Regions from separate parts of the Sphingomonas ginsenosidivorax genome, predicted to be linked through region 2. Evidence: predicted binding sites of a transcription regulator. Region 2 holds the regulator's gene; each other region holds the start of a gene.
The links. Region 2 encodes LexA, which represses DNA repair genes until DNA is damaged. Its sites were predicted from a motif close to GTTCCNCNCTTGTTCT; they were not measured.

Region 1: radA (DNA repair protein RadA) is a predicted target of LexA. The motif match lies at 2,676-2,691, and genes of this name have one in related genera.
Region 3: FSB78_RS18955 (ImuA family protein) is a predicted target of LexA. The motif match lies at 4,932-4,947, and genes of this name have one in related genera.
Region 4: uvrA (excinuclease ABC subunit UvrA) is a predicted target of LexA. The motif match lies at 4,460-4,475, and genes of this name have one in related genera.

Annotation. Positions count from the first base shown of each region.
Region 1 covers NZ_VOQR01000001.1:2,576,849-2,584,127, forward strand. Annotated here, with positions in the region: gene FSB78_RS11640 (cation:proton antiporter domain-containing protein) at 1-37, opposite strand, end outside; gene FSB78_RS11645 (iron-sulfur cluster assembly scaffold protein) at 37-468, opposite strand; gene FSB78_RS11650 (CvpA family protein) at 465-1,034, opposite strand; gene radA (DNA repair protein RadA) at 1,285-2,655, opposite strand; gene FSB78_RS11660 (PQQ-binding-like beta-propeller repeat protein) at 2,831-4,153, opposite strand; gene FSB78_RS11665 (tetratricopeptide repeat protein) at 4,150-4,854, opposite strand; gene panB (3-methyl-2-oxobutanoate hydroxymethyltransferase) at 4,923-5,783, opposite strand; gene FSB78_RS11675 (DUF427 domain-containing protein) at 5,959-6,240, opposite strand; gene FSB78_RS11680 (ArsC family reductase) at 6,251-6,604, opposite strand; gene FSB78_RS11685 (NAD(+) synthase) at 6,715-7,279, shown strand, end outside.
Region 2 covers NZ_VOQR01000001.1:748,762-756,040, forward strand. Annotated here, with positions in the region: gene gltX (glutamate--tRNA ligase) at 1-804, opposite strand, end outside; gene FSB78_RS03305 (ComEC/Rec2 family competence protein) at 884-3,088, shown strand; gene lexA (transcriptional repressor LexA) at 3,225-3,896, opposite strand; gene FSB78_RS03315 (molybdopterin molybdotransferase MoeA) at 3,976-5,157, opposite strand; gene FSB78_RS19060 (hypothetical protein) at 5,157-5,321, opposite strand; gene moaC (cyclic pyranopterin monophosphate synthase MoaC) at 5,603-6,070, opposite strand; gene trpC (indole-3-glycerol phosphate synthase TrpC) at 6,067-6,858, opposite strand; gene trpD (anthranilate phosphoribosyltransferase) at 6,858-7,279, opposite strand, start outside.
Region 3 covers NZ_VOQR01000002.1:169,091-176,369, forward strand. Annotated here, with positions in the region: partial or broken gene FSB78_RS18945 (error-prone DNA polymerase) at 1-2,464, opposite strand, end outside; gene FSB78_RS19705 (hypothetical protein) at 2,461-2,583, opposite strand; gene FSB78_RS19615 (hypothetical protein) at 2,785-3,030, opposite strand; partial or broken gene FSB78_RS19620 (Y-family DNA polymerase) at 3,578-3,847, opposite strand; gene FSB78_RS18955 (ImuA family protein) at 4,151-4,912, opposite strand; gene FSB78_RS18960 (DUF7146 domain-containing protein) at 5,076-6,008, opposite strand; gene FSB78_RS18965 (hypothetical protein) at 6,234-6,677, opposite strand; gene FSB78_RS18970 (single-stranded DNA-binding protein) at 6,897-7,220, opposite strand.
Region 4 covers NZ_VOQR01000001.1:3,731,031-3,738,309, forward strand. Annotated here, with positions in the region: gene FSB78_RS17175 (PQQ-dependent sugar dehydrogenase) at 1-503, opposite strand, end outside; gene FSB78_RS17180 (lipoprotein) at 606-890, shown strand; gene FSB78_RS17185 (GCN5-related N-acetyltransferase) at 949-1,296, shown strand; gene FSB78_RS17190 (glycoside hydrolase family 2 TIM barrel-domain containing protein) at 1,460-3,871, shown strand; gene FSB78_RS19165 (hypothetical protein) at 3,911-4,351, opposite strand; gene uvrA (excinuclease ABC subunit UvrA) at 4,484-7,279, shown strand, end outside.

The DNA of each region.
Region 1 (7,279 bases), 1.8 Mb from region 2:
CACCGTCGCGCAGCAGGGACGTCGTGCCTTCGTGCATTAGCGCGCCGCCTTGGCGGTCGCGGCGGCTTCGGCAGCATCGGCCGCCGCTTGAAAAGCAAGTTGGACTGATGCCTTTCGGACTGAGTTAAGGCGCTCCGGGCGTAAATCCCAAATTCCAGGCCAGTCAGGAACGTCTCCGTTTCCAGCTATCCAATTCGCGATGTTATCTCGCAGCGATGACAACTCTGCTGGTGTCCTATTTGCCAAGCTCTGAGCTAAGACGGTTGCAGCGGCTTGGCCAAACGCGCACGCGTTCACACGCATGCCAATATCGCTGACCCGGCCTTCATTGTTCAGATTAACATCTACGATGACTCGGCTGCCGCAAATTGGTGAGCGCTTTTCAGCGGATCCCATCGGTTCTGTAAGCCGGCCAGGGTACTGATACGCTGTATGTCGCAGAATTTCCGGTGGGATACCCATCGTCATAATGTTGGATCGCTTACGTTCTCGGTGGTGGGAGCAAGCGGCGTCCGCGCGCCGAACACCGGCAGGCCGCGGCGGCGGCGGTCGACGAAATCGGCGATGCTCGCGCTGGTCGCGTTGAGCAGCGGATAGGTGCGCGAGGTGGTCATCCAGAGTGGCCGCCGCGACGGGCCGCCGTGGAGCGTGTCGAGCACCAGCGTCGTCAGCAGGAAGGCGAGGCTGGCGAGAATCAGGCCCTTGAGCGCGCCGAAGCCGAGACCGAGCGCGCGGTCCACGGGTCCGAGGATCGAGGTCCGCGTCCGCTTGCCGATCGCGTTGGCGACGAGGCGGCCGCCGATATAGGTGACGCCTGCGATGATCGCGAAGGCGAGGACGGCGGCCCCCGATACCGTCCCGACGACCGGCGTCAGCATCGCGGCGAGCGGGACGTGGAAGAGTTTGAGCGCGGCGACGATTCCGATCCACGCGAACAGCGACAGCACTTCGGTGACGAAGCCGCGCAGCAGCCCGAGAACCGCGGATCCCGCGACGGCGAGGAGGACGACGATGTCTAGCGCGGTCAGGTTCATGGAGGATGGAATAGGGATGCGGGGGGCCTACGGCTAGGGGGCGACAGCGATGGCTTGGCCGGCAATGCTCCCCTGCCAGGGGGCGCCGCCGATGGCGTGGCCAGCAATCCTCCCCCGCCAGGGGGAGGTGGCAGGCGAAGCCTGACGGAGGGGGCGGGCGGCGGCCACTTCCGTTCCGTGTCCGCCCCCTCCGTCGCCTTCGGCGCCACCTCCCCCTGGCGGGGGAGGATTCGCAAGGTGCGTTGGCCCCCTATCCCCGCCCGAGCATATGCTCGACGAACGCCGCGAGCGTCTTGAACCCCTGCAGCCGCATCCCCGATTTCTCATCCGTCATAGACGCGGGCACCAGCGCGCGTTCGAAGCCGAGTTTGCTCGCTTCCTTGAGCCTGAGCGGGCCGTGCGCGACCGGGCGGATCTCGCCCGACAGCGCGACCTCGCCGAACGCGACCGCGTCGACCGGGACCGGGCGCTCGGACATCGCCGAGATCAGCGCCGCCGCGACCGCGAGGTCGGCCGCGGGATCCTGCACGCGGTAGCCGCCGGCGATGTTGAGATAGACTTCGGCCGAGGAGAAGCTGAGCCCGCACCGCGCCTCGAGCACCGCGAGGATCATCGCGAGACGTCCCGAATCCCAGCCGACCACCGCACGCCGGGGCGTCGCGCCGCTCGCCAGCCGCACGGTCAGCGCCTGGATCTCGACCAGCACGGGGCGCGTGCCCTCGAGCGCCGGGAAGACGGTGGCGCCGGTCATCGCGTCGTCGCGGTGCGTCAGGAACAGCGACGACGGGTTGCCGACCTCGGCCAGCCCCTCGGTCTGCATCGAGAACACGCCGATCTCATCGGTGCCGCCGAAGCGGTTCTTGATCGCGCGCAGGATGCGGTACTGGTGGCTGCGCTCACCCTCGAAGCTCAGCACCGTGTCGACCATGTGTTCGAGCACGCGGGGGCCGGCGATGCTGCCGTCCTTGGTGACGTGGCCGACGAGCACGACCGCGGTGCCGCGTTCCTTGGCGAAGCGAATCAGTTCCTGCGCGGAGGCGCGGACCTGGCTGACGGTGCCGGGCGCGCCCTCGATCAGGTCGGAGTGCATCGTCTGGATCGAATCGATCACGAGCAAGGCGGGCGGCCGGGTCTGCAGCGTCGTCAGGATGTCGCGCGTCGAGGTCGCCGCGGCGAGCTGGACGGGCGCGTTGCCGAGGCCGAGGCGCCGCGCGCGGAGGCGGACCTGGTCGGCGGCTTCCTCGCCCGAGACATAGGCGACCGATTGCCCGGCGAGTGCCATCTTGGCCGCGGCCTGGAGCAGCAGGGTGGACTTGCCGATGCCGGGGTCGCCGCCGATCAGCGTCGCTGAGCCTTCCACGAAGCCGCCGCCCAGTGCGCGGTCGAGTTCGGCGATCCCCGTCGCCATGCGGTCGGGCAGCTTGATCTCGGCGTCGAGCCCGACCAGCTGGATCGCGCGGCCGCCGGTCTGGAGGTTGTGCTTCGAATGGAACGGCGTCGCGGCGGTGTTCGCCTCCTCGACCAGCGTGTTCCATTCCGCGCAGTCGGCGCATTGGCCGGCCCAGCGCGAGGCCACCGACCCGCAGGCCTGGCATACGTAACGTTTCTGCGGTTTTGCCATCTGAGTGACGTAGCAAAAGCGGAACGATAGGGGAACGACTTTAGCGGACACCGTTCTCCATAGGTGCTCCCCGGCGAAGGCCGGGGCCCAGGTGGGAAGGCAGATGTAACGGAAGCCAGTGCTTCGTTACCGTAGTTCCCCAACTGGGCCCCGGCCTTCGCCGGGGAACTGCAGGTCACCTATACGCGGTGATCTTGCCCTTCTGGTCGAGCGTGTAGAGCGTGGAGTTGGCGACGATCGGCGGCAGCGTGAACGGCACCTTGGTCTCGACGGTCGAGGCGACCGCACCGTCGCCGGGGTTGATATAGACGATCTCGCCGCGCGAGTTGGTCAGGATCAGGTGGTTGCCCGCGAGCACCGGACCGTACCAGGTGACCGCGTTGCTGCGCTTCTTCTCGTTCTGGAAGCGCTGGAGCTGCGCGATCCAGCGCGCCTTGCCGTTGGTGCGCGACAGGCAGACGAGGCGCGCGTCGTCGGTGACGACGAACAGCCATTCGCCCGCGATCCACGGCGTCGAGATGCCGGCGAAATTCTGCTCCCACAGCCGCTGGCCGGTCGCGAGTTCGAGCGCGACCATGCGCCCGCCCTGCCCGACCGCATAGACGCGGCCATTGTCGATCACCGGCGCGGCGTCGATGTCCGACAGGCTCGACACCGACGTCGTTACCGAGGTGCGCGACAGCGCGTCCTGCCACAGGATGCGGCCATTCTCGTAGCGATAGGCGCTGAGCTCGCCGCTCGAGAAGCCCGCGACGACAGTGCCCTGCCCGACCGCAGGCGCCGCGACGCCGAACACGCCCTGCGTCTCGAGCGTGCCCGACTGGACCCACTGGACCTTGCCGTCGCCCTGATCGAGCGAGAAGATCTGGTTGTCCTGCGTGAGGACGTAGACCGACCCGTTCGCGACCGTCGGCGAACCGCGCAGCGGGCCGCCGGGCTTGACCCGCCACAGCTGCTTGCCGTCGGCGGCGTTGAGCGCGACGACGTCCCCGACGCCGTCGGTCGCATAGACCTTGCCGTCGTCATAGCTGACGCCGCCGCCGAAGCGTGCGCTGGCGTTGAGCTTGCCCTCGGTGAGCGGGGTGGTCCAGAGCGGCGCGCCGGTGTCGGCGGCATAGGCGTGGATGACTGCTGCGACGTCGGACACGAACAGCTTGTTCTCGGCGACGACCGGCGCGGCGGCGAGCCGCTCGCGGTTCGAGCCGCCGTTTATCCCGACTTGCCACGCGCGCGTCGGCGCGTTGCCGAGTGCCAGCTGGCCGAGCGAATGCGTCGGGTTGCCGCCGGGCTGGGCCCAGGCGTCGTTGGGCGCGGCGGCGGGGAGCAGGACCTGGATGTCGGCGATCGTCTTGTCGGTCTCGACCTCGTTCTCCGAGACCAGGATCGGCACACGCTCGCCGACGGTCGGGGTCTTCTTGGCCCCGCCCTTGAAGATGCCGCAGCCGCCAAGCGCCAGAAGGGCGGCCACCGCGACGCTCAGACGATAGGCGTTCTTCATTTCGTTACCTCGGTAGGGGTCGCGTTCGGCGCGGCGTCGACGCCCAGTACGCCCGCCATCTGAACCGCGCGTTGACGGATCGTGTCGGGGACATTGGTATCGCGTGCGATCTGGCCGAACAGCGTGCCGGCCTGGGCGCGCTGGTTGAGACGGATATAGGCGACGCCGACCATCTCGCCCGCGCTGCCGAGCCACGGCCCGCCCGGGACCGCGAGCGGCCGCAGGCGCTCGACCACGACCTGAGGCTTGAGCGTGTCATATTCCGCCGAGGTCTGGCGGACGAGCGCGAGATCGCGGAACGGTTTTGCCAGCGACGCATCGGCGGCGACCGCGCCGAACTTGGCGGCGGCGCCCTTCAGGTCGTTCTTCTGGAGCAGGATGTCGGCCTGCGTGAACATTGCCAGCGCGCGGTAGCCGTCGCGGTTCGAGCCGGCGAGTTCGGCCAGCGACTTGGACGCGGCGGGCACGTTGCTGGCGCCGAGCGAATCATAGGCGGCCTGGAGCTGTTCGCCCTCGATACCCGCGGCCTCGGCCTGGCGGTGCTGCCAGTAGAGGAAACAGCCCAGGGCTGCGAGCGCGGCGACGACCGCCACCCCGACCCAGATGCCCCAGTTGGTCCAGAATCCGGCGAGCTTGTCGCGACGCAGTTCCTCGTCGACCTCGCGCAGGAATGCTTCATCGGTTTTCGGCGGCAGGGCCAAGGAGAACTCCGGATCTGGAAAGGGAACGCACGGTCCTTAGCCGCGACACGGGTGAAACGAAAGTCGGATCACTCCTTCGCCGCGTAGGTCTGCTCGGACGTCGGGAAGGTCCGCGCCCGGACTTCGGCGGCATAGTCGCCGACCGCGGCGGAAATGCGGCCGGCCATGTCGTCATAGCGCTTCACGAACCGCGCGGTGCGATCGAACAGGCCGAGCATGTCCTCGGTCACCAGCACTTGCCCGTCGCAGTCGGCCGACGCGCCGATGCCGATCACCGGGCACGACACCTCCGCGGTGATGGTGCGCGCGAGCGGTTCGAGTACGCCCTCCACCACCATCGCAAATGCGCCGGCCTCGGCGACCGCACGGGCGTCGCCGATGATCTTGGCGTGCTCGGCGTTGGTCCGCCCGCGTGCGCCATAGCCGCCGAGCACGTTCACCGCCTGCGGCGTGAGGCCGATATGCGCCATCACCGGGATCCCGCGCGCGGTGAGGAACGCGATCGTCGGCGCCATCGCCTCGCCGCCTTCCAGCTTCACCGCCGCCGCGCCGGTCTCCGCCATGATCCGCGAGGCGGCGGCGAAGGCAGCTTCGGGACTCGCCTCGTAGCTGCCGAACGGCATGTCGATGACGACGACGCTGTGATAGCTGCCGCGCACCACCGCGGCGCCGTGCGCGCACATCATGTCGAGCGTGACGGCGAGCGTCGAGGGGAGGCCGTAGATCACCTGCCCCAGGCTGTCGCCGACCAGCAAAAGGTCGCAATGGCTGTCGAGCAGTTGCGCCATCCGCGCGGTATAGGCGGTGAGCATGACCAGCGGCTCGCCGCCCTTGCGACGCTGGATCGCGGGCACGGTCAGGCGCTTCATCGGCGCGGGGGTGGGCGTGGCGCGACTCGTCGCGGTGTCGAGCTGGAAGGTCGTGGACATGGCGACGGGTCTTAGCGCGAGGGCGCGGCGGGGTACAATCCACCGCCCCCGATCCTCCCCTGCAAGGGGAGGTGGCTGGCGCAGCCAGACGGAGGGGTGACCCGCTCTCGATAGGGCGCTCCCCCTCCGTCAGTCCTTCGGACTGCCACCTCCCCTTGCAGGGGAGGATTGGCGGTCACGCGACCGTCACGCCCTTCCAGAACGCGTAGCGGCCCTTGATCTCGGCGGCGGCGTCCTTGGGTTCCGGATAGTACCAGACTGCGTCGACGTTGCGTTGCCCGTCGACGACGAGCGTCTTGTACCGCGCGTCGCCCTTCCACGGGCAGTGCGTGGTGGTCGCGCTGTCTTCGAGCAGCGCGGGGTCGATGCTGTCCGCGGGGAAATAATGGTTGCGCTCGACGACGACGGTGTCGTCGGAGCGCGCGATTTCGGTGCCGTTCCAGGTGGCGACGGGCATGGTCTTCTCCTCAGCGGGTAAGCTCTGCGGCCTCATAGCGCTCGGGCTTGAACCCGACCAGCAGCGCGTTGCCGGTATCGAGCACCGGGCGCTTGATCATCGAGGGCTGCGCCAGCATCAGCGCGGTGGCTTTCGCCGCATGGAGATCGGCGCGATCCGCCTCGGGCAGTTTGCGGAACGTCGTGCCCGCGCGGTTGAGCAGGACCTCCCAGCCGACACGGCCGATCCAGTCGGCGAGCCGGGCGGCGTCGATGCCTGCGACCTTGTAGTCGTGGAACGCGTAGTCGACCCCGTGCGCGTCGAGCCACGCGCGGGCCTTCTTCATCGTGTCGCAGTTGCGGATTCCGTAGAGGGTAGAGGTCATGCCAGTCCTTCCGTCGCGTCCCTAGCCCATTACCCCTCTCCCGCGTTCGCGGGAGAGGGGTAATGGGAAGCCGGTGGCGCCGCGGGCGTGGCGCGGGTATCGGTGCGGGCATGAGCGAGCACCCCTTCTACGCGATCCATCGCCACGGCCTGATCCGCGTTGCCGCGGCAACGCCCCTGGGGTCGGTCGGCGATACCGCGTTCAATGCCGAGCAGACCATCGCGCTTGCCGTGGACGCGGATGCCAAGGGCGTCGACCTCCTGGTGTTTCCCGAGCTCAACCTCAGCTCCTATGCGATCGACGACCTGCACCTGCAGAGCGCGCAGCAGCGCGCGGCGGACGAGGCGCTGGGCGCGGTGGCGGCGGCGACCGTAGAGCTGCGGACGGTGCTGCTCGTCGGCGTCGCGCTGCCGCGCAACGGGCGGCTGTACAATTGCGCGGTCGCGGTTGCGCGCGGGGAAATCCTCGGCGTGGTGCCCAAGACGTTCCTGCCCAACTACCGCGAATATTACGAGAAGCGCTGGTTCGCGAGTGGCGCGGGACTGACCGGACTGTCGATCGACGTCGCGGGGCGGAGCGTACCGTTCGGGGCCGACCTGGTGTTTGCCGCGCGCGACCGGCCGGGCTTCGTGGTCCATGCCGAGATTTGCGAGGATTACTGGGCCCCTACCCCGC
Region 2 (7,279 bases):
GATGCCCATCTCGTCGCGATACGCCTCGATACCGACCGCGCCGTGGCGCTTCGACAGCTTCGCGCCGTCCGGGCCGTGGATCAGCGGGATGTGCGCGTAGGTCGGCTCGGGCCATTGCATGGCGCGGTAGATCGGCAGCTGCCGGAACGCGTTGTTGAGATGATCGTCACCGCGGATGACATGCGTCACGCCCATGTCGTGGTCGTCGACGACGACGGCCAGCATATAGGTCGGCGTGCCGTCCGAGCGGAGCAAAATCATGTCGTCGATCTCGGCATTCTGCACCGTGACCGCCCCCTGGACCTGGTCCTGGATCGTCACTGCGCCCTCGAGCGGCGCCTTGAGCCGCACGACGTGCGGGCGATCGGGCGCCTCGCTTGCCGGGCGGTCGCGCCACGGGCTGCGGATCCTGAGCGGCTTCTTCGCCGCCTGTGCCGCCGCGCGCATCTCGGCGATCTCGTCATTGGTCATGTAGCAGCGATAGGCGTGCCCGCCGGCGACCATCTCGTGCGCGACCTGCGCGTGCCGGTCGGCGCGCGCGAACTGCATGACCGCATCGCCATCCCAGTCGAGCCCGAGCCAGCGCATGCCGTCGAGGATCGCGTCGATCGCAGGCTGCGTCGAGCGCACCCGGTCGGTGTCCTCGATGCGCAGCAGGAAGGTGCCGCCGTTCGCCTTGGCGTACAGCCAGTTGAACAGCGCGGTGCGCGCGCCGCCCAGATGCAGATACCCCGTCGGTGACGGAGCGAAACGGGTAACCACGGATGCAGGCGATGCCGCATGCGTTTCAGATGTTGCGCCCAACCGCGGGTGCTCCCAGACTGTAAGAACGATGGCCAGTTCAGCCGTCGCCGCCCCTAGCATGGCCCCCGCGCGGCGACAAATGGGCGTGCCGCCGATCGTGGCGGGGACCGGCCGCGCGATCGAGCGCTGGCTGGAGGCGGAGCGCGATCAGCTGATATTGTGGCTGCCGGTCGCGCTGGGCGCGGGGATCGCGCTGTGGTTCGCGTTGCCGGATGCGACCGCGTGGCGGACGGCGATCCTGCTGCTGAGTGCGATCGGCTGCGCGGCGCTGGCGACCGGGCGCGGCGGACGGGCGGCCCGCGTGATCGCGATCGGTGCGCTGGCGGCCGCCGCTGGACTGGCGCTGGTCTGGGCGCGTGCGGACCGGGTGGCGGCACCCGTGCTCCAGCGGCCGACCGTGGCGACGTTCGCGGCGCAGGTCGAGCGGGTCGAGCCGCTCGCGGCCCGGGCGCTGGTACGGGTCACGCTGCTCCCGGTCGGGTCCGTGACCGATGCGCGCGGTGAAGCGCTCGACCTGCCGCCCCGCGTCCGGGTCAATCTCGCCGAAGCGGATGCGCCGAAGGGGCTGGGCGAGGGCGCCATGATCCGCCTGCGTGCACGGCTGATGCCGCCGCCCTTGCCGGCCGTGCCCGGTGCCTATGACTTCGCGCGCGTCGCGTGGTTCGCCGGGCTCGGCGCGACGGGCAGGGGCTTCGGGCCGGTCGTGGTGACGACACCCGCCGATGGTGGATCGGGACTGCGCGGGCGGCTGTCCGCGCATATCACCCACAGCCTGGACGGCAGCGCCGGCGGGATCGCGGCGGCGCTGGCGACCGGCGATATCGGCGCGATCGGGGAGGACGATTCGGAGGCGATGCGCCGCGCGGGTCTCGCACACCTGCTGTCGGTCAGCGGGCTGCATATCACCGCCGCGGTGACCGCGACGATGCTGATCGTCATGCGGTTGCTGGCGCTCAGCCCGTGGCTGGCGCTGCGCGTCCGATTGCCCTTGGTCGCGGCGGTGGCCGGGGCGGGTGCGGCGATCGGCTATACGCTGCTGACCGGCGCCCAGGTGCCGACGATCCGGAGCTGCGTAGCGGCGCTCCTGGTTCTGGCGGCGCTGGCGATAGGCCGGCAGGCAGTGACGCTCCGCGCGCTGGCGATGGGCGCAGTCATCGTCCTGCTCGCGCTGCCGGAGGCGCTGGCGGGCCCGAGCTTCCAGCTGTCGTTCGCCGCGATCGCCGCCATCGTCGCCTTGCACGAACATCCGCGGATCACCGCGCTGTTCGGACCGCACGAGGAGGGCGCGGCACGGCGGCTGGCGCGCGCGCTCGGTTCGCTGCTGCTGACGGGGATCGTCGTCGAGGCGGCGCTGATGCCGATCGCGGTCTATCATTTCCACCGCGCCGGACTGTACGGCGCGGTCGCGAATATCGTCGCGATCCCGCTGACGACCTTCGTCGTCATGCCGTTGGAGGCGGCGGCGTTGCTGCTCGACGCGGTCGAGCTGGGTGCGCCCCTGTGGTGGCTGGTCCAGCAGGCGCTCGACCTTCTCCTCTGGCTTGCGCATCTCGTGGCGGCGGTGCCGGGCGCTGTCCGATCGCTGCCGGCGATGCCTGACGGTGCCTATGCCGCGATGGTCGGCGGGGGGCTATGGATCGCGCTGTGGCGGACGCGGTGGCGACGCCTGGGGCTGGTGCCACTGCTGTTCGGGGCGAGCTGGGCGCTGGCGACGCCGGCGCCGGACCTGCTGGTGACCGGGGACGGGCGGCATGTCGCGGTGCGGACCGCGGCAGGGCTGGCGCTGTTGCGGGATCGGGCGGGAGACTATGTCCGCGATACGCTGGCCGAGAATGGTGGGCTGATCGGCGAACCGTCATGGCTGTCCGACCAGCCCGATGCACGGTGCAGTCGCGATCTGTGCATGACCGATATCACCGCGGGCGCGCGCACGTGGCGGATCGTGGCGACGCGGAGCCTGTATCCGGTGCCGACGGCCGCGCTAATCGCGGCGTGCCGGTCTGCCGATATCGTCGTCAGCGAGCGCGGGTTGCCGCGGGGCTGCATGCCGCGGTGGCTGCGGCTCGACCGGTGGACGTTGCAGCGGACGGGGGGCGTGGCGGTCACGCTCGGCACCGGACGGGTAACGACGGTCTTATCGCCGGGCGATCGGCATCCGTGGCGGGTGCAGGCGGCGCCGCGCGCGTTCACGCACCGTCCTGGTTTTCGAGGACGCGATCATGTCTGGAGGGCCCGTCATCCTGACGAACGTCAGGATCCAGGGTCGCAGGCGCAGCACTCGTGACCCTGGGTCCTGGGTCGAGCCCAGGATGACGGTTTCAATACGCGCAATACCTAGTCCCGCTTCCATCGAACCTGCACCCGGCAGCTCCCAGTCGCCGCGCTCAGGACTTCTCCCGCCTTCGCGGGAGACAGGAGCTTCAGTCGTAGCGGCGCAGGATACCGGACAACTTCCCTTGCACGCGGACCTGCGCGGGGGCGTAGCGCTGCGGGTCGTAGGCGCGGTTGGCGGGGTCGAGGCGGACCATCGCGCCTTCGCGGCGGAAGAATTTGAGCGTCGCCTCGCTTTCCTCGATCAGCGCGACGACGATTTCGCCGTCACGGGCGGTCTCGGTCCGGCGGATGAGGGCATAGTCGCCGTCGAGGATCCCGGCCTCGACCATCGAGTCGCCCGAAACCTCGAGCGCATAATGCTCCCCCGCACCGAGCAGCGCGGCGGGGACCGCGAGCATCGACGATCCCTCGAACGCCTCGATCGGCACGCCGGCGGCGATCCGGCCGTGCAGCGGAATCTCGATCACGTCGTTCGCCGGCTGCGGTGCCGACTTGACGTTGGCGGGAGCGGCAGGCGCCTTGGCCGGCGCCTTCTTCTCGGCGCGTTCGGGCATCCGCAGCACTTCGAGTGCGCGGGCGCGATTGGGCAGGCGGCGGATGAAGTTGCGTTCCTCGAGCGCGCTGATCAGGCGGTGGACGCCCGACTTCGACTTGAGGTCGAGCGCGTCCTTCATCTCCTCGAACGAGGGCGACACCCCGGTATCCTCGAGACGATCGTTGATGAAGCAGACGAGCTCGTGCTGCTTGCGCGTGAGCATGGCAATTCTCCGGCCCGGAACAGACTGGGAACTTCTATGGAACAAAATTTACCACGTCAAGTGCTGGGTCAAGCACCGGTCAGGCAATCACCAGGATTTCCGCCGAGTCGCCTGCCTTGGCGGCAGGCGCGTTGCCGGGGCGCACGATCAGGCAGGTCGAACGGGCGAGCGTGAGCAGCATCGAACTGTCCTGGATCGTCGAGGCATAGGCGCGGCCGTCCCTGATTTCGGCGCGCATATAATCGGTGCGCGCGTTGTTCGCCGCGAGATCTTCGCCGAGCAGTGCGTGCGTCGTCTGCGGCAGCGGATCGCGGGCACCGGCCATGTGTGCGACCAGCGGGCGGACGAACAGTGTCGCGGTGACGAACGCCGAAACCGGGTTGCCGGGCAGGCTGAGCACGGTCGCGTCGCGGAGCCGGCCGGCCATCATCGGCTTGCCCGGCCGCAGCGCGATCCGCCAGAAATCGATGACGCCGCCCGCCGCCTCGATCGCCGGGCGCACCAGGTCGTGGTCGCCGACCGACGCGCCGCCGGTGGTGACGAGCAGGTCGCATCGTGCTGCCGCGAAGGCATCGCGCAAGGTCTCGAGCCGGTCGGGCAGGATGCCCAGATCGACGATGTCGACGGGCAGGTCCGCGAGCATCGCCGCGATCATGATGCCGTTCGATTCGGGCAGCGCGAGGCCGGAGGTGGTGGAGCCGGGGGGGACGAGCTCGTCACCGGTCGCCGCGACCGCGACGCGGATGCGACGGTTGACGCCGAGCGTGCCGTGCCCCCCGGTCGCCGCGACCGCGATCCGCGCTGGCGTCAGACGGTCGCCCTTGGCCACCAGCCGGTCGCCGATGGTGAAGTCGAGCCCGCGCGCGCGAGTGTTGCGCCCGAGATAGGGCGGCCCTTCGCCGTCCAGCGTAAGAGCCTCGCCCGCGCGCGCGGCCTCTTCCTGGATCAGCACGGTGTCGGCGCCCGCGGGCAGCGCGGCGCCGGTGAAGATGCGGACCGCCTCGCCGGTGCGGACCTCGCCGTCGAAGGCACGTCCCGCCGCGCTTTCGCCGATCACGGTCCAGGGTCCGGGCATGTCGGCGAAGCGGATCGCATAGCCGTCCATCGCCGAGAGGTCGGCGGCGGGCTGCGTGCGGTTGGCAAGGATGTCCTGCGCGGCCCAGCGGCCGGCGGCGTCGCGCAAGGGAAGCGTCTCGGACTCGACACGGGGCGCGAGCGCGAACAGCCGCGACTGGGCATCCGCGACGGGGAGGAGTTGGATCATCGAGGGGCTGTTCCGGCGCGAATGTTGAGAATGTTGAGACGACGAACGGGTTTTGCGTCGCGCATGTCGAGAACGTTGCGGGCGTCCAAGGGTTTCGCGGCGCCGATGTTGAGGGGGCGCTGGACGTCGAGGTTTTTCGGGGAGGTGGCGCGGCGGATCATGCCACGGGGCTGGCATATCCTGGCTGTGTAGGACAGCGCTGAGTCATCCTGGCGAGGTCAGGTTCCCCGGCGAAGGCCGGGGCCCAGTTGGGGAACAAGGGTAACGTAGGGTGGCGCTCCGTCACGGCTACCTCCCAACTGGGCCCCGGCCTTCGCCGGGGAAGTGTGTCTTGAGGAGTTTCGGCTGCCGACCGCCGCCTTGTTCCGCGGGGGCAGGCGTCGCGCACGGGGCCCTGGGTCCTGACTTTCGTCAGGATGACGGGAGGCGCTAGGCGAGCGCCTCAGGCGGTCCAGTCGCCCGACTTGCCGCCGCGCTTCGACAGCAGGCGAATGTCGCTCAGGATCATGCCCTTATCGATCGCTTTTGCCATGTCGTAGATGGTCAGCAGCGTGACCGAGACCGCGGTCAGCGCCTCCATCTCGACGCCGGTCTTGCCGTCGGTCGAGGTCGTCGCGGTGACGGTGACGCCAGTGTCGTCGACGTCCAGCGCGATGTCGACCGAATTGAGCGGCAGCGGGTGGCAGAGCGGGATCAGGTCGCTGGTGCGCTTGGCCGCCATGATTCCGGCGACGCGCGCGACGGCGAGGACGTCGCCCTTCTTCGCGGTGCCCGCAGCGATCGCAGTGGCGGCCTCGGGCGACATCGTGATTCGTCCGCTGGCGACCCCGATCCGCGTCGTGACGGCCTTGCCGCCGACGTCGACCATCCGTGCGGCACCGTCGGCGTCGATATGCGTGAGGCCGCTCATGTCGAGGATGCGGGGGCGAGCAGCGCGCGCGTCGCAGCCTCGATATCGGGCTGCCGCATCAGCGCCTCGCCGATCAGGAAGCAATGCACGCCTTTTTCGGCGAGCGCGTCGAGGTCGGCGCGGCTGGTGAGGCCGCTCTCCGCGACGAAGGTGCAGTCCTTGGGCGCGAGCGCGACCAGATCAAACGTGCGGCGGAAATCGACCGAGAAGTCGCGCAGGTCGCGGTTGTTGACCCCGATCAGCCGCGACTTGAGCTTCAGCGCGCGCTCCAGTTCGTGCGCGTCATGAATCTCGACCAGCACGTCCATCCCGCATTCGAGCGCGGAGGCTTCGATCTCCGCCATCTGTGCGTCGTCGAGCGCGGCGACGATGATCAGGATTGCGTCTGCGCCGATGCTCCGCGCTTCGGTCGCCTGCCACGGATCAACCATGAAGTCCTTCCGCAACACCGGGATCGACACCGCGTCGCGGGCGGCGGTCAGGTAGGAATCGGCACCCTGGAACCAGCTCTCGTCGGTCAGCACGGACAGGCAGGCAGCGCCCCCGGCCTCATAGGCGCGGGCATGCGCGGGCGGATCGAAATCGGCGCGGATCAGGCCCTTGGAGGGGCTCGCCTTCTTCACCTCGGCGATCAGTGCATGGCCGGGCTTGGCGTCGAGCGCGGCGCGAAAACCCCGCGGCTTGGAGACATGGGCGATGCCGGCGTCGATATCGGCGAGGCTGGTCGTCGCCTTGCGCGCGGCGACTTCGGCACGCTTGGTCTCGAGGATGCGGTCGAGCATGGTCATCAATAGGCTATCCAGCGGGCGAGCAGCGCTTCGGCGCGGCGGGCGTCGAGCGCCTCCGCGGCCTGGGCGGCACCCTCGGTCAGGGTGGGGGCGATGCCGGCGACCATCAGGGCGGCGGCGGCGTTGAGCAGGACGGCGTCACGGTACGCACCGGTCTCGCCGTGGAGCAGGCGTTGCAGCGCGGCGGCGTTGTGCGCGGCGTCGCCGCCGCGGATCGATTCGATCGGGTGACGAGGCAGGCCGGCGTCGTCGGGGGTGATCCGGGCGGGCAGGTCGACGGTGCCGATGCTGGCCACGATGCTGGAGCCTGCGCCTGACAGCTCGTCGAGACCTTCCTCGCCCGAGACGACGAGCGCGGCTTGCGTGCCGAGCTGTTCGAGCGCGTCGGCATAGAGCGGCACGTAATCGGGGCGCGCGATGC
Region 3 (7,279 bases), on a different contig from region 2:
AACGCGGCCGTACTGCGTGCGCCGACGATCGCGGCGCCATCCGCGTTGGACAGCCCACGCACCTGCCGCAGCCCGAGCCGAACGGCGAGGTAGCGCCCGCCGGTCGGCTCCAGCGTGCAGCCCCAGCGGCTGGCGTTGATGCACGGCGGCCGCACCTCGACGCCGTGCTCGCGGGCGTCACGGACGATCTGCGCGGGCGCGTAGAAGCCCATGGGATAGGCGTTCATCAGCGCCGCGCAGAACACGTCGGGATGATGATGCTTCATCCAGCTCGACGCATAGGCGATCTTGGCGAAGCTCGCCGCGTGGCTCTCGGGAAAGCCATAGCTGCCGAAGCCCTCCAACTGGCGGAAAGTGCGCTCGGCGAACTCACGCGGGTAGCCACGCGCCACCATGCCTTCGACGAGCTTCTCGCTGAAGTGGCTCACCCCGCGGTGAACTTGAACGTCGCCATCGCGCGGCGCAGCTGGTCAGCCTCGGCCGGCGTGAACCCGGCGCCGACGATCGCCACCTTCATCGCCTGTTCCTGGAAGAGCGGCACACCCAGCGTCTTCTCGAGCACCGCGCGCAGCTCGGGGCGCGGGTATTCCGGCTTCTCCAGCCCCTCGCGACGGCGGAGGTACGGGTGAACCATGTCACCCTGGATCGGTCCCGGTCGCACGATCGCGACCTGGATGACGAGGTCATAGAAGCGGCGCGGCTTCATCCGCGGCAACATCGACATCTGCGCGCGGCTTTCGATCTGGAAGGTACCGAGCGTATCCGCCTTCTGAATCATGGCGTAGACCGATGGATCGTCGTCCTGGAGATCGGCCATGCCGACCCGCACGCCTTTCGACTCCTCCAGCAGATTGAAGGCCCGGTTCATGCAGCCGAGCATGCCGAGACCGAGCACGTCGACCTTCATGAACTTCAGGGCATCGATGTCGTCCTTGTCCCATTCGATGATTTGGCGGTCTTCCATCGCAGCGGGTTCGATCGGCACGAGGTCGTCGAGCCTGTCGTGCGTCAGGACGAAGCCGCCAGGGTGCTGCGACATGTGGCGGGCACCCCGATCAGCTTGCGTGCGAGATCGAGCGTCAGCCGGAGACGCCGGTCGGCGATGTCGAGGTTCAGCTCGTTGACCTGCTTCTCGCCGACCCCTTCCGCGGACCAGCCCCAGACGAGGCCCGCGAGCGAGGAGGTCAAGTCCTCCGGCAGGCCCATCGCCTTGCCGACGTCTCGCACCGCGCCGCGCGCACGGTAGCGCTGGACGACTGCGGTCAGCGCCGACCGGTCGCGGCCGTAGGTTTCGTAGATCCACTGGATAATCTCTTCGCGCCGCTCGTGCTCAAAGTCGACGTCGATGTCGGGCGGCTCGCGGCGTTCGCCCGATACGAACCGCTCGAACAACAGCTCGTGCTTGATCGGATCGATCGAGGTGACCTCGAGCACGAAGCAGACGCAGCTGTTCGCCGCTGAGCCCCGTCCCTGACAGAGAATGCCGCGGCGGCGCGCCTCGCGGACGATGGCGTAGACGGTGAGGAAGTAGGGAGCGTAGCCGAGCTCGCCGATGAGCCGCAGCTCGTGCGTTATCTGATCGGCGTAGGCAGTCGGCACCGCGCCTTCGAACATGCGGGCGACTGCCTCGTTCGCCAGCTTCTCGAGCGCCCCCTGGGCGGTCAGTCCCTCGACCAGCCGCTCATGCGGATACTGGTAGGCGAGTTCGCCGAGATCGAAGGTGCAGGCGCGGGCGATGTCGACGCTGGCCCGCAGCGCGTCGGGATAAGCCCTGAACCGCCGCACCATCTCGGCCGGCGGCTTCAGCGCGCGGTCGGCGTTGACCTCGCGCCGGTAGCCCAGCTCGTCGACGGTGCACTTCTCGCGCACCGCCGTCACCACGTCCTGGAGCAGGCGAACCTCGGGCGCGTGGTAGAGCACGTCGCCGGTCACGACGGCGCGGACGCTTGCCTCGCCTGCTTGCCGGGCGAGGGCGTCGATGCGAACCGCGTCGTTCGGTCTTCGCCGCTGGAACAGCGCCATGTAGCCGCGCCGGCCGAACACCGTCTTCAGGTCGGCGAGCGCGACACGGTTCTCGGCATCCGCCTCGTGCGGCAGCAGGATGGCGATCAGCCCCTCCGACCAGGGCTGGAGATGTGCCAGTGGAGAAGGCACCCGCCCTTCCCCTGCCCGCTTCTTGCCGACGGTGAGGAGCCGTGTGAGCCGCGACCAGGCGGGACGATCGGTCGGATAGAGGAGCAGCCGCCGGCCGCAGGAGAGATCGACCCGCGCGCCCGCAATCGAGCGCACGCCGGTCGCCTTCTGCGCCTCCCAGGCGCGGACCACGCCCGCGACGGTGCCGATGTCGCCAACGCGAGCGCGGGGTAGCCGAGAAGCGCCGCGCCGCGAACAACTCCTCCGCGCTCGATGCGCCGCGGAGCAGCGAGAAGTGGGTGAGCATTTGCAGCTCGACATAGTCGGTCATGCGAACACGCCGTGTATCCACCAGCTGAGATCGCCGGTCGTCTCCTCGACCGCATCGCCGCGGCGGAACACCCAGTAGCGACCGCCATGCTCGTCCTCGACGCGGTAGTAGTCCCGCACCGCCCAGACCTCGGCATCGCGGCGCCACCACTCGCCATGGATGCGCTCGGCCCATCGCCGGCGACGATCGCGTGCGTCCGCCCCCGCCACTCGAAGCGACGCGGCGGCTGGTCGGCAGCAGCGCGATCACCCGCGACAGCGGTTCCGGACGCGCGAACAGGCGGATGGGACGCTGCCAGTCGGGCCATGTTCCGGGCACCATCACCGGGTCGGAGCGGGTGACGGCCCGTTCCGGCACATGGCTGTCGACGGGAGCGTTCCGGTAGACCGAGCGCGCGCCGATCCGCCGGCGACGACGTCGACCAGCCGGGCGGGATCGCGCACGAGCGTGTCGCCGGCGAGGACCGCGCCGAGGTCGACCGCATCGAGCGGCTCGGTATGCGGCGCGATCAGCCGGAACTGCTCCAGTCCCATGCCAGGATCGATCCGCTCGATGCGCAGCTTCATGAGACGAAGGAGGTGTGAGATCTCGCGCGTCGGCCGGGACGTTCCGACGCCACCACCTGCTCGCCACCGTCGACGCGCAGCCCGACGAGGCGCAGCGACCGGGCGCCGAGACCCGCCGCTGCAGGACCTCTGCGAGATCACCGAGGAGGTCTGCCATGACCTGCTCGATGGCCTCCGCCGTGCCGATCGGTTCGAGCAGCCGCCGTTCGGCCATCGGCACCTCCGGGTCGTCGCGCGGTGTGATCGGCTCGGCCCACCGCGCCGAGCGCCTGATCCAGCCGCTTAATTGCGGCAAGCCCCAGACGGCGTGCCAGCGCCCGCGTGCGACCGGCAGCAGGTCCGCGATCCGCTCGAAGCCGAACTTGCGCGCGGCTTCTAGCGGAGAGGGCGGGAGCCGCAGCGCGGCGACCGGCAGAGGCGCGATCGCGGCGGCCGTGTCCCCTGCCTCGACGCGGATCAGGTCTGCCCGCCCGTATCGCGCCAGTGCATGGGCGGCGCCCGGCGTGTCCGCGACCGCGACTCGTCCAGTGAAGCCTGCGCGACGGCACAAGGCGAGCAGCCGCCGACAGAAGCGCTCCTCGCCGCCGTGCAGGTGATCGCAGCCGGCGAGGTCGAGTAAGAGGCCGTCGTTCGGCGACACGGCGGCGATCGGCGACCATCGCCGCACAGCGAGCAGCGCCAGCCGGTCGAGCAGCGCGGCGTCCGCGGCGGGCTCCGCGGGGCGGACGTCGAGATCGGACACGAGTGCGCGCGCGTGGGTAACGGCCATGCCGACGTGGATGCCGAGACCGACCGCTGCTGGGCAGGCGGCAACCACCTCCTCGCGTCGACCGACCTTGTCGATCAGCGCGAGCGGCGCATGCGCGACGTCTGGAACCAGGGTCGTAGCACGTCCGGGGCAACGCTAAGCGTCCTTGAACGGATGGTCGGCTGCTTCGGAACGCCGCCCCAGCTCGCGCATAGGCGGCCGCGCATGCGCTGGCAGCGCCGCGATATCGCCTTGCACGTTCACGCGTGTCGGCATGCTTCGTGCCCAGCGCGCGCCCGGCCGCCAGTTTGCCGCCGCGCGGACGGAGCAGGCACCGGGATCGTCGTCGACGGGGATTTGAGCGGCGGGCGGTCAGGCTGCCGCGACGCGGACCGTTCCTGCCGTCTCAGCCGCTCGATGGCCAAGTGCGGCAGGAACAGCGAGACGACCCGTCCCATCGCTGCCCTCCACGATCAGAGAAAAAGGTTCGCCCCCGCGCTGACGGGCGAGTTCGACGAGCCAGCGCGACCGTCCGACGCCCGCGACGCCGAACCGTGCCGACGGTGCGCTGCCGACCCGCCAGCGCGTCCACGCCGCGGACGGCTCGTCGAGCGGATCACGCTCGCGCGACCGCCGGCGTCGGAGCAGCAGCACCGGCATGTCGGCATCCGCCGCCACGAGCTGCAGCCGCCTGGTGGCGACCATCGACACCTTGCCGACCTCCGCGACGATCGCCGAGGGCGTGCCATCGCGAACCGCATCCTCGACGACGGCGAGCAGCGCCGCATCGTCATGGGGCTGCGCGTGGATCACGTTTGCCGCCGGCAGTCCTGCCTGAGCGAGTCCGGGCGCATACAGATCGGTGCGGCAGCTCGCCCACAGCACCGGTCCGCCCAGCGCCGCCGCCTCTCGCGCGGCAATACCGGCCAGGAAGAGCGTCGCCGCCGCCTCGTCGGCCAGCGAAGCGCTGAGCGCCGCCGCCTCGTGCAACGCACCTGCCCGAAGCCCTCCTCCCCCGAGTCGCCGATCGAGTTGCTCGATGCCGAACGGCAGGATGCGATGGTCGGTGACCGGCGTCGCGATCGTCCGCAGCTGAGCTATGGTCGCGGGTAGATGTTGGATAGCAGCAGGCATGGGAATTTAAACTCGGGTTGTTCCCTTTATGTTCCAGCGTTGAGTCCGATTGGTCAAGTCGTAAACGGGCTCTGGCGCAGCGAACCGTCGCTGAAGTTTGCCGATGTGTCCGAGCGGAGCGGACGGTTACAGCGGAGCGTGAATTAGGCGGTTGCCTGTCGCTTCAATCCCGCATTTGCATCGTCGGATCGCTTGCGAGCCGCAGGCGTGCTCGCCAGGCATCGTTCCAGTCGTCTTGGTTTTCCGGCACCCGGCTGACGAGTTCGCGACCGTTCGCGGTCAGGTGTTCACGCGCTTTCTCCAATAGTCGCTCCGCGGCTCGGCCTCGATCACCATAGACGATGACACGCCGTACCTTCTCAGGGATTGCAACGAAGGCAAGCCGCTCGACGCCGCCGAGCGCCCATGTCGGTGTACCGAACCAAGCCATCGCCGAGAGCGCGTCCTCGACACCCTCCGCGAGACCGAGTTCATCCGTCGCCGGAGCCAGTCGGATCGCAGCTACCCCGAGCAGACCCAAGGCGGCCTTTGGCTTGGGGATCGGCTTCTGGAGCACGTTCGTCGGGTGGAGAAAGGTTCGCTGTACGGCGACGATGCCGACATCGTTTTCGACAGCCGCGATAAGCGCCGGCATGACCCGCCTGGCGCTGCCAGCGCCCAAAATGGTTTCCGAGTTGAAGCGCAAGGCCCTCGAAAAGGGCGGCGAAAGCCCCCGAGCGATAAGGTACTCCTCGGCAAGCGTGCCGGCGATCGGTCTGCTTGCCCGCCACAGGCGAACAGCCAACGCCCCCATGTCACGCTTGGGCGTGTCTGTCGGCATCACCACGGCGCTGCGATCGTGAAGCCGATTGCGCTGAAGGGCCTTCATGACCTCGACGGGCGTACAGCCAGCGAAACAGTGGAAGAGGATCGCCGTATCGCCGAGCCGGACGGAGAGGCTCGGTGTTGAATCATCATGTGCGGGACAGCGGCACTCGCCGCGCGTACCGTGCCACACCCCGCCGAGCTGCTCGACGATGGCCTGAGCGCGAGACGAGGCATCAAGCGGAAGTCGCGCCATCGCCATTGTTCCGTGGGTTTGATGGAAATCGAGCAATGGAGCCTCCGGACAGTACCAAATATCCGGACGGCAACCTCGCCTCTCCTGCCGAGCGCAGGCTGACGAGACGCGAGGAAACAAGCTGGTCGCTGGTGCCCTGCGGAAGAACGAGGGCGCCGTTGCGGTCCGCCCTCCCACGTCTCCACTGGTTGGAACACAATCTACTCGAAAGCACGAACGGGCAGTGCGCGCATTTCGGAGGCGGCCACAGTCGAGCCGACGTTAGGTGTAGCGGCCGGTAAAAAGGTCGCCCAGCGCACGCCGACGAAAGGCATTCCACCATCGACGTCGACGATGTTCCGGAGCGTCGTGGATCATATGGCACCGGGGGCACAGCGCAGCGAGGTTGCGCCATCGCGGTCCGCTGAACGTCGGGTCGTGGTTGAGGTGAGCGGTAGCGAGATAGACAGGTCTGCGGGTCATGCGGATCGCATCGAGCGAAACGAACGAGGGTGGCTGTCGAAGCCGCCGGCCGGTACCGTCGCGCCAGGCGCGGATCTCGGCGTCCCACCACACCCCTGCCGTACCAGCTAGCTGCGCGACCCGCCGGCCATGAGGTCGCTGGCAGTGCTCGCAGCGGCCGCCCGCACGCTTGAAGCGGACGATCCTGCTGATTTCGGGCCAATCGATCGGATACAGCCAGCGATGTTCCGGACGGATCGGCATGAGGAGACTCTGATTCATCCGACATCGGAACGAAAGGAGAAAATTGCCTGTACGATGAAGATGAGATCATTATTCGGCTGTCCGCAACAGATGCGGGCTTCACGCCGGTCCGGGAGAGCGCGCCGCTGAAGCGGGCGATTTGGTCCGCCAGAACGGCATGCCGCCGCGAGAGCGGGGAGGAGGTGCCTCTACAGTTCCGAAAGCCGCTCACCGTCATGATCAACTCTCCTCGCCATCGCTCTTCGAGAGCACCGAAAACGTGTCGGCGATCAGCTCGGTGCGGTACGCGACGTCACTGGCTTCACCATGGCTGCGCTCCCGGACGCGACCGGTGACGTGTACCAAATCCCCTTTCGCTGCGGCTTCGATCTGCTGCGTCACGTTCGAGAAGCAGACGACACTGTTCCAATAGGTGTCCTTCTTCCAATCGTCTCCATCTCGACGATTGTAGTTGGCGGCGACGCTGACATAGGTCACCCGCTCGCGGGTCGTGATTTTTCCGATCCTCCCGATGATACGGAATTCGGCGATATTCTGTGGCATCGTTCACTCCTTTTTCTGGAAGTCCAAATTGTCGGCAGATGCGCCGCGTGACGAATCCG
Region 4 (7,279 bases), 3.0 Mb from region 2:
TGCCCGTCCAGCAGGGTCATCCCGAACGGCGAATTGAGCCCGGTCATGAACGCGCTCCGGGTCTCGGCGACGCCGTCCCCGTTCGCGTCGCGCAGCAGCGTGATGCGGTTCGCCGACGGCGTCCCCGCGCCGGCGCGCCCCATCAGGATCTTCATCACGAACCCGGTGATCCCGCCACCCTCGCGCGGCGGCGAGTTGGTCTCGGCGACCAGCACGTCGCCATTGGGCAGCCGGTACATCCAGCGCGGATGGTCGAGCCCGGTCGCGAACGGCTGCACCTGCAGCCCCGCCGCGACCGTCGGCCGGGCCGCGCCCTGCCAGCCGACCACCTTGGCAACGTCGACCGTCGGGATCACCTGCTCGCGCGGCGCCGCGATCTGCGGCCGCTTGCCGGTGACCGCGTCGGCGGGAAGTTTCGCGGTATCGGGCCAGGCGAGATAGACGACGCCCCCGGCGATCACGAGCAGGATCAGGCCGAGCACGATGAGGATGTGTTTGCGCATGTGCCAACGGGTAGAGAAGCGCGCGCGCGGGAGCAAGCGGGCGGAACAAAGCGGCCGACGCGGCGGTTGTCCCGGCTCCGAAACGATCAGGGATTGATCCATATGAAGACCGCCTTCACCGCCGCTCTCCTCGCGGTCTCCGCGCTTTCGCTCGCAGCCTGTGGCGGCAAGGGCGACGACAAGCTCGGCGACCAGGTCGAGCAGGCCGCGGACAACAACGCCGCCGCGCTGGAAGCGACCGCCGACAATCTCGAGGACCGCGCCGAGGCGATCCGCGACAATGGCGAAGAGCGCTCCGAGGCGATCGACGATGCCGACGTCAACGCCGACGCGCTGACCAACGGCCAGAAGGCCGCGGTGATCAACGGCACCGCCGAGGTCAAGTAAGCGACGCCGTCCGCCCCCTGCGGGGGCGGACGGCACCCCCTCCGGCGAAACCCTCTCGATGGCCGACCCCGAGCTGCCGCTGGACCTGCCGCCCGGATTGCCGGACGCCGCCACCCGCTGGCTGACGCTGACGCTGACGCGCGAGACGCTACCCGGTCTCGCCGCCGCGCGCCGCTGGCCGGTCCGCGCCGACCATTGCTTCCAGCGCATCCTGCTCGACGCCGCGTGCGGAGGCCGCTGGTACGACCACATCCTCGCGCGTCCCGCCTATCGCCACGCACCCCCCGAGATCCTCGCGCGCGCGATCGCACTCGGCGACGCCGTGATCGCCGGCACCGAAGACCTCCACGCCCTCAACCGCCGCTCGCTCGCCTGGCGGGGTAAAACGCGTTCGCTGGCGGACTGAGGGGCGCATCCGGCTGCGATGTCTACCGCCGTTCAATAAATGATAGCTGATATCATAATGTAAAAACTGTTGTGTTCAGTATCGTGACGGTGCCAAATTCTCCGAGGCCCCTCGTGCGTCACGCTGACCAACGGGAAGGGCAATACAGGGGCGGCTGTCGATGATGAGCACGAAGATTCCGGTGACCGTGTGCGCGTTGGCCTGCTCCGCTCCGCTCATCGCTCAGGGCGAGAAAGACAAGCAGCCGAGGATCAACCAGCTCTACGACTTTGGCTGGACCTTCCGGCAAGGCGATATCGCGGGAGCGCAGGACCTCGCCTTCGATGACCGCAACTGGCGCAAGCTCGACCTGCCGCACGATTTCCAGTTCGAACAGCCTTGGGACAAGACCGCCAACCGGGGCCGCGGGTTCAAGGCGCCGGGCGTTGCCTGGTACCGCAAGACCTTCACGGCCGACAGCGGCTGGAAGGGGAAGCAGGTCCTGCTCGACTTCGAAGGGATCATGTTGTCCGGCGAAGTTTGGGTGAATGGCAGGAAAGTCGGCGGCACGGCCTATGGCTATCTCGGCTTCGAGGCCGATATTTCCGACGCCATTCGCTACGGCGCCGACAATGTCATCGCCGTGCGTGCCACGACCAAGGACGGCAATTCGCGTTGGTACACGGGGGGAGGGTTGTTCCGCGACGTGCATCTGGTGGTCAGAAACCCGGTATCGATCGCGCGGCATGGCATTTTCGTGACCACGCCGGTCGTTTCCGCGGCTGGCGCCCAAGTCAACGTGCAGGTCGAGGTCGCCGGCCTCAAGGGCAAGCAGGACGCGGTCGAAATCAGGACGAGGATCTTTTCGCCGGATGGCAAACTCGTCGGTACGACCCAAAGCCAGGTTCCTGCCCCGCGGAACCTGCCGACCGTCGAGGTGGCGATGCCGAACCTCGCCGTTGCCGCGCCCAACCTGTGGTCGGTCGAGACCCCCAGCCTCTACACGGCCGAGGTCGAACTGGTCTCCGGCGGCAAGATCGTCGACCGGCTGACGAAGCGCTTCGGCATCCGCACCGTTGAGTTCTCCAAGGACTTCGGCCTTCGTCTGAACGGCAAGAAGGTTTTCCTGAAGGGCGTCGCGAACCACGACGATCTCGGCGCGGTCGGGGTTGCCGCGCACCGGACGTCGATCGCCCGGATGATGGACCGGCTGAAGGCGTTCGGCTTCAACCATATCCGCACCTCGCATAACCCCTATTCGGAGTCCTTCCTCGACCTCGCCGACGAGAAGGGTCTGCTGATCGTCGACGAGCTATACGACAAATGGGGCAGCACCGCCGCCTGGGCGGGCAGCGTACCCTGGAACGACGTCTGGTTCGACAACGAGAAAGAATGGATCAAGCGCGACCGCAATCACCCGTCAGTGATCATGTGGAGCTTTGGCAACGAACTGCAGTTCCAGCAGGAACGGTGGAACTGGCCGACCGGCGACTGGGGCAAGACCACCTATCGCATCATGGATGCCGTCGCGAAGCGCTACGATCCGACGCGCAAGACGACCGTGGCGATGTATCCGGCGCGCGCCAACGGCATCATCAAGGCCAATCCGGCCTTCAACATCGAAAGCAATATCATCCCGCCCGAATTGGCGACGATCACCGATGTCACGAGCTTCAACTATTTGTGGGTCGATTACCCGCAGTACCTGAAGCACGCCCCCGACCTGATCGTGTACCAAAGCGAGGCTGTCACCAACGAACTGGCCGCGCCGTATTTCGGCATGGACCGCGACAGGATGGTCGGCTTGGCCTATTGGGGCGCCATCGAATATTGGGGAGAGTCCGACGGCTGGCCGAAGAAGGGCTGGGCCTATTCGTTCTTCAACCACGCGCTGGAGCCATTCCCCCAGGCGTGGCTGGCGAAGAGCATCTTCACCGACACGCCGGTGGTCCATATCGGGGTCGTTGACAACGAGGGCGAGGCAAAGATGTGGAACGACGTGATGGTCGGCCAGAAGATCATCTCGTCGAACTGGAACCGGCAGGCCGGCAAGCTCTACAACGTCTACACCTATACGAACGCCGAGGAGGTCGAACTCCTCGTCAACGGCAAGTCCATCGGTGTCCAGAAGAACGCGATGGATGTGACGAAACGGAACACGATCTACTGGAAGGATGTGCCCTACGCCGCAGGGCAACTCACGGCGATCGCGCGGACGGGCGGAAAGGTCATCGCCAGGGACCAGATCGAAACGACCGGCAAGGCCGTGGCGCTCAGGATCGAGATCGAGAACACGGCTTGGAAGGCGGACGGCATGGACCTGCAATATGCCAAGGTCTATGCGGTCGACAGCCGGGGGCGCGTCGTACGTACGGCAACGGATCCGATCACGTTCCAGGTCAGCGGCGCCGCCCGGTTGATCGCCGTCGACAATGGCGACCATTGGAGCGACGATCTGTTCTCGGATACCAGGAAGGCGCTCCATGATGGCTTCGCCATGGCGATCCTACGTTCGGATCGACGACCCGGACAGGTCAGATTGACGGTGAGCGGCGCCGGCTTGAACGGCGCCAGCAGGACGCTGCGGGTGAAATGACGCCGCCCGGCGAGCCCGTGCCGAACCCGCAGCCATCCCCTACCGCTTCGCGAAAATCCGCCCCAGCAGCATGTCCGCCGCCGCGCCGATCTGGTCTGCCATCTGCTGCGGGTTGATGCCGGGGGTACCGGGCTTCGGGGTCTCGGGCTTCGTCTCGGCCTTTGAAGCCTCCGACTGGGGCGCCTCGGGGCTGGCGGCCGCCGGCTTCGCCGTCTCGGACGCCTTCGCCTCGGCCTTGCGCGCCGCGTTGGCCGCGACGAGGCCGCCGACCATCGCCAGCCCCGACGCGATCGCCTGGCGCCCCTCGGGCGAATTGGCGCGCTCGATCAGCGCCTCGCCCTTTTTCCGGAGCTCCTTGGGGACCTTGAACCCGGCGATCTCCTTGGGGATCTTCACCTTGGGCTTGTCGGTCTTCTTGGTCCCGTCCTTGGTTTTCGCCATATCGTCCTCGCGCCGCTGTGTACGACCGAGATAATACACGCGTGGTTCTTTTCAATCGGGGGGGCTTTCGATCGGAGGGCTTTTCGGCCGGGTGGGTGCTGGCACGCGGGTTCGTGCGTTCCTATCTCCGCCTCTGGCATCCGGCCAAGAACAGAAGTAGAACCCTCCGATATGCTGACTCACATTTCCGTCCGCGGCGCGCGCGAGCACAATCTCAAGGACGTCGATATCGACATCCCCCGCGACACGCTGACGGTGATCACCGGGCTGTCGGGCAGCGGCAAGTCGAGCCTCGCCTTCGACACCATCTATGCCGAGGGGCAGCGCCGCTACGTCGAATCGCTGTCGGCCTATGCGCGCCAGTTCCTCGAGCTGATGCAAAAGCCCGATGTCGACCATATCGAGGGCCTGTCCCCTGCGATCTCGATCGAGCAGAAGACGACCAGCCGCAACCCGCGCTCGACCGTCGCGACGGTCACCGAGATCTACGACTACATGCGCCTGCTCTGGGCGCGCGTCGGCACGCCGTACAGCCCGACCACCGGGCTGCCGATCGCCGCGCAGACCGTGTCGCAGATGGTCGACCGCGTCCTCGCACTCCCCGAGGGCACGCGCCTCTACCTCCTCGCCCCCGTCGTCCGCGGGCGGAAAGGCGAGTACCGCAAGGAGATGCTCGAGTGGCAGAAGGCCGGCTTCACGCGCGTCCGCATCGACGGCACGATCCACGAGATCGACGAGGCGCCCGCGCTTGACAAGAAGTACAAGCATGACATCGAGGTCGTGGTCGACCGCCTCGTCGTCGGCGGCGACATCGCTACGCGCCTCGCCGAAAGCTTCGAGACCGCGCTGAAGCTCGCCGAGGGCCTCGCCTATATCGACCCCGCCGACCCGGTCGCGCCGCACACGCCGAAGTCGGAGATCCTCGGCAACAACGCCCCCGACGGCCGCATCGTGTTCAGCGAGAAATTCGCCTGCCCGGTCTCGGGCTTCACGATCAGCGAGATTGAGCCGCGGCTCTTCTCGTTCAACGCGCCGCAAGGGGCGTGCCCGGCGTGCGACGGCCTCGGCGAGAAGCAGCTGTTCGACGAGGACCTCGTCGTCCCCAACCACGGCCTGTCGATCAAGAAGGGCGCGGTCGTGCCCTGGGCCAAGTCCAACCCGCCCTCGCCCTATTACATGCAGGTGCTCGGCAGCCTCGCGCGCCAGTTCGACTTCGCGCTCGACACCCCCTGGTCCGACCTGCCCGCGGAGGTCCAGAGCCTCATCCTCCACGGGTCGAAGGGCAAGTCGGTCACGCTGACCTTCATCGACGGCAAGAAGAAGTACGACGTCAGCAAGCCGTTCGAGGGCGTCATCGGCAACCTCAACCGCCGCCTGCTCCAGACCGAGAGCGCGTGGATGCGCGAGGAGCTGTCCAAGTACCAAAGCGCCGCCAAATGCGAGGTCTGCCACGGCGCGCGCCTCAAGCCCGAGGCGCTGGCGGTCAAGATCGGCATGAAGGACATCGCCTACGCCACGCATTTGTCCGTGGTCGACGCGCTGCAGTTCTTCACCGACATCCCGGCCCAGCTCGGCGACCAGCAGAACGCGATCGCCGAACGCATCCTCAAGGAAATCGTCGAGCGCCTCGGCTTCCTCAACAATGTCGGCCTCGACTATCTCAACCTCGACCGCACCAGCGGCACGCTGTCGGGCGGCGAGAGCCAGCGCATCCGCCTCGCGTCGCAGATCGGCTCGGGGCTCTCGGGCGTGCTCTACGTCCTCGACGAACCGTCGATCGGCCTGCACCAGCGCGACAACGACATGCTGCTCAAGACCCTTCGCAGGCTCCGCGACCTCGGCAACACCGTGCTCGTCGTCGAGCATGACGAGGACGCGATCCGCACCGCCGATTACGTCATCGACATGGGCCCCGGCGCGGGCGTCCGCGGCGGCGAGGTCGTGGCGCAGGGCACGCTGAAGCAGCTGCTGAAATCGAAGACCAGCATCACCGCCGACTATCTGACGGGCAAGCGCAGCGTCCCCGTCCCGGCCACGCGGCGGAAAGGCAACGGCAAGAAGCTCACCGTCCACAACGCGGTCGCCAACAATTTGCGCGGCGTGACCGCCAGCATCCCGCTCGGCACCTTCTGCTGCATCACCGGCGTCTCGGGCTCGGGCAAGTCGAGCTTCACGATCGACACGCTCTACGCCGCCGCCGCGCGCGAACTGAACGGTGCGCGCATCCTCCAGGGCAAGCACGACAAGATCACCGGCCTGCAATATCTCGACAAGGTCATCGACATCGACCAGTCGCCGATCGGCCGCACGCCGCGCAGCAACCCGGCCACCTATACCGGCAGCTTCACGCAGATCCGCGACTGGTTCGCCGGCCTGCCAGAGGCGCAGGCGCGCGGCTACAAGCCCGGCCGGTTCAGCTTCAACGTCAAGGGCGGCCGGTGCGAGGCGTGCCAGGGCGACGGCGTGCTCAAGATCGAGATGCACTTCCTCCCCGACGTCTATGTGCAGTGCGACGTCTGCCACGGCGCGCGCTACAACCGCGAGACGCTCGAGGTGAAGTTCAAGGGCCACAGCATCGCCGACGTGCTCGACATGACGGTCGAGGACGCCGCCGAGTTCTTCAAGGCGGTCCCGCCGATCCGCGACAAGATGGCGATGCTGGTCGAGGTCGGCCTCGGCTATGTGAAAGTCGGCCAGCAGGCGACGACGCTCTCGGGCGGCGAGGCGCAGCGCGTGAAACTCGCCAAGGAACTGTCGCGCCGCGCGACCGGCAACACGCTCTACATCCTCGACGAACCGACGACGGGGCTGCATTTCGAGGATGTCCGGAAGTTGCTGGAGGTCCTCCACGCGTTGGTCGAACAGGGCAACACGGTGGTGGTGATCGAGCACAATCTCGACGTCATCAAGACCGCCGACTGGATCATCGACCTGGGCCCCGAAGGCGGCGTCAAGGGCGGCGAGATC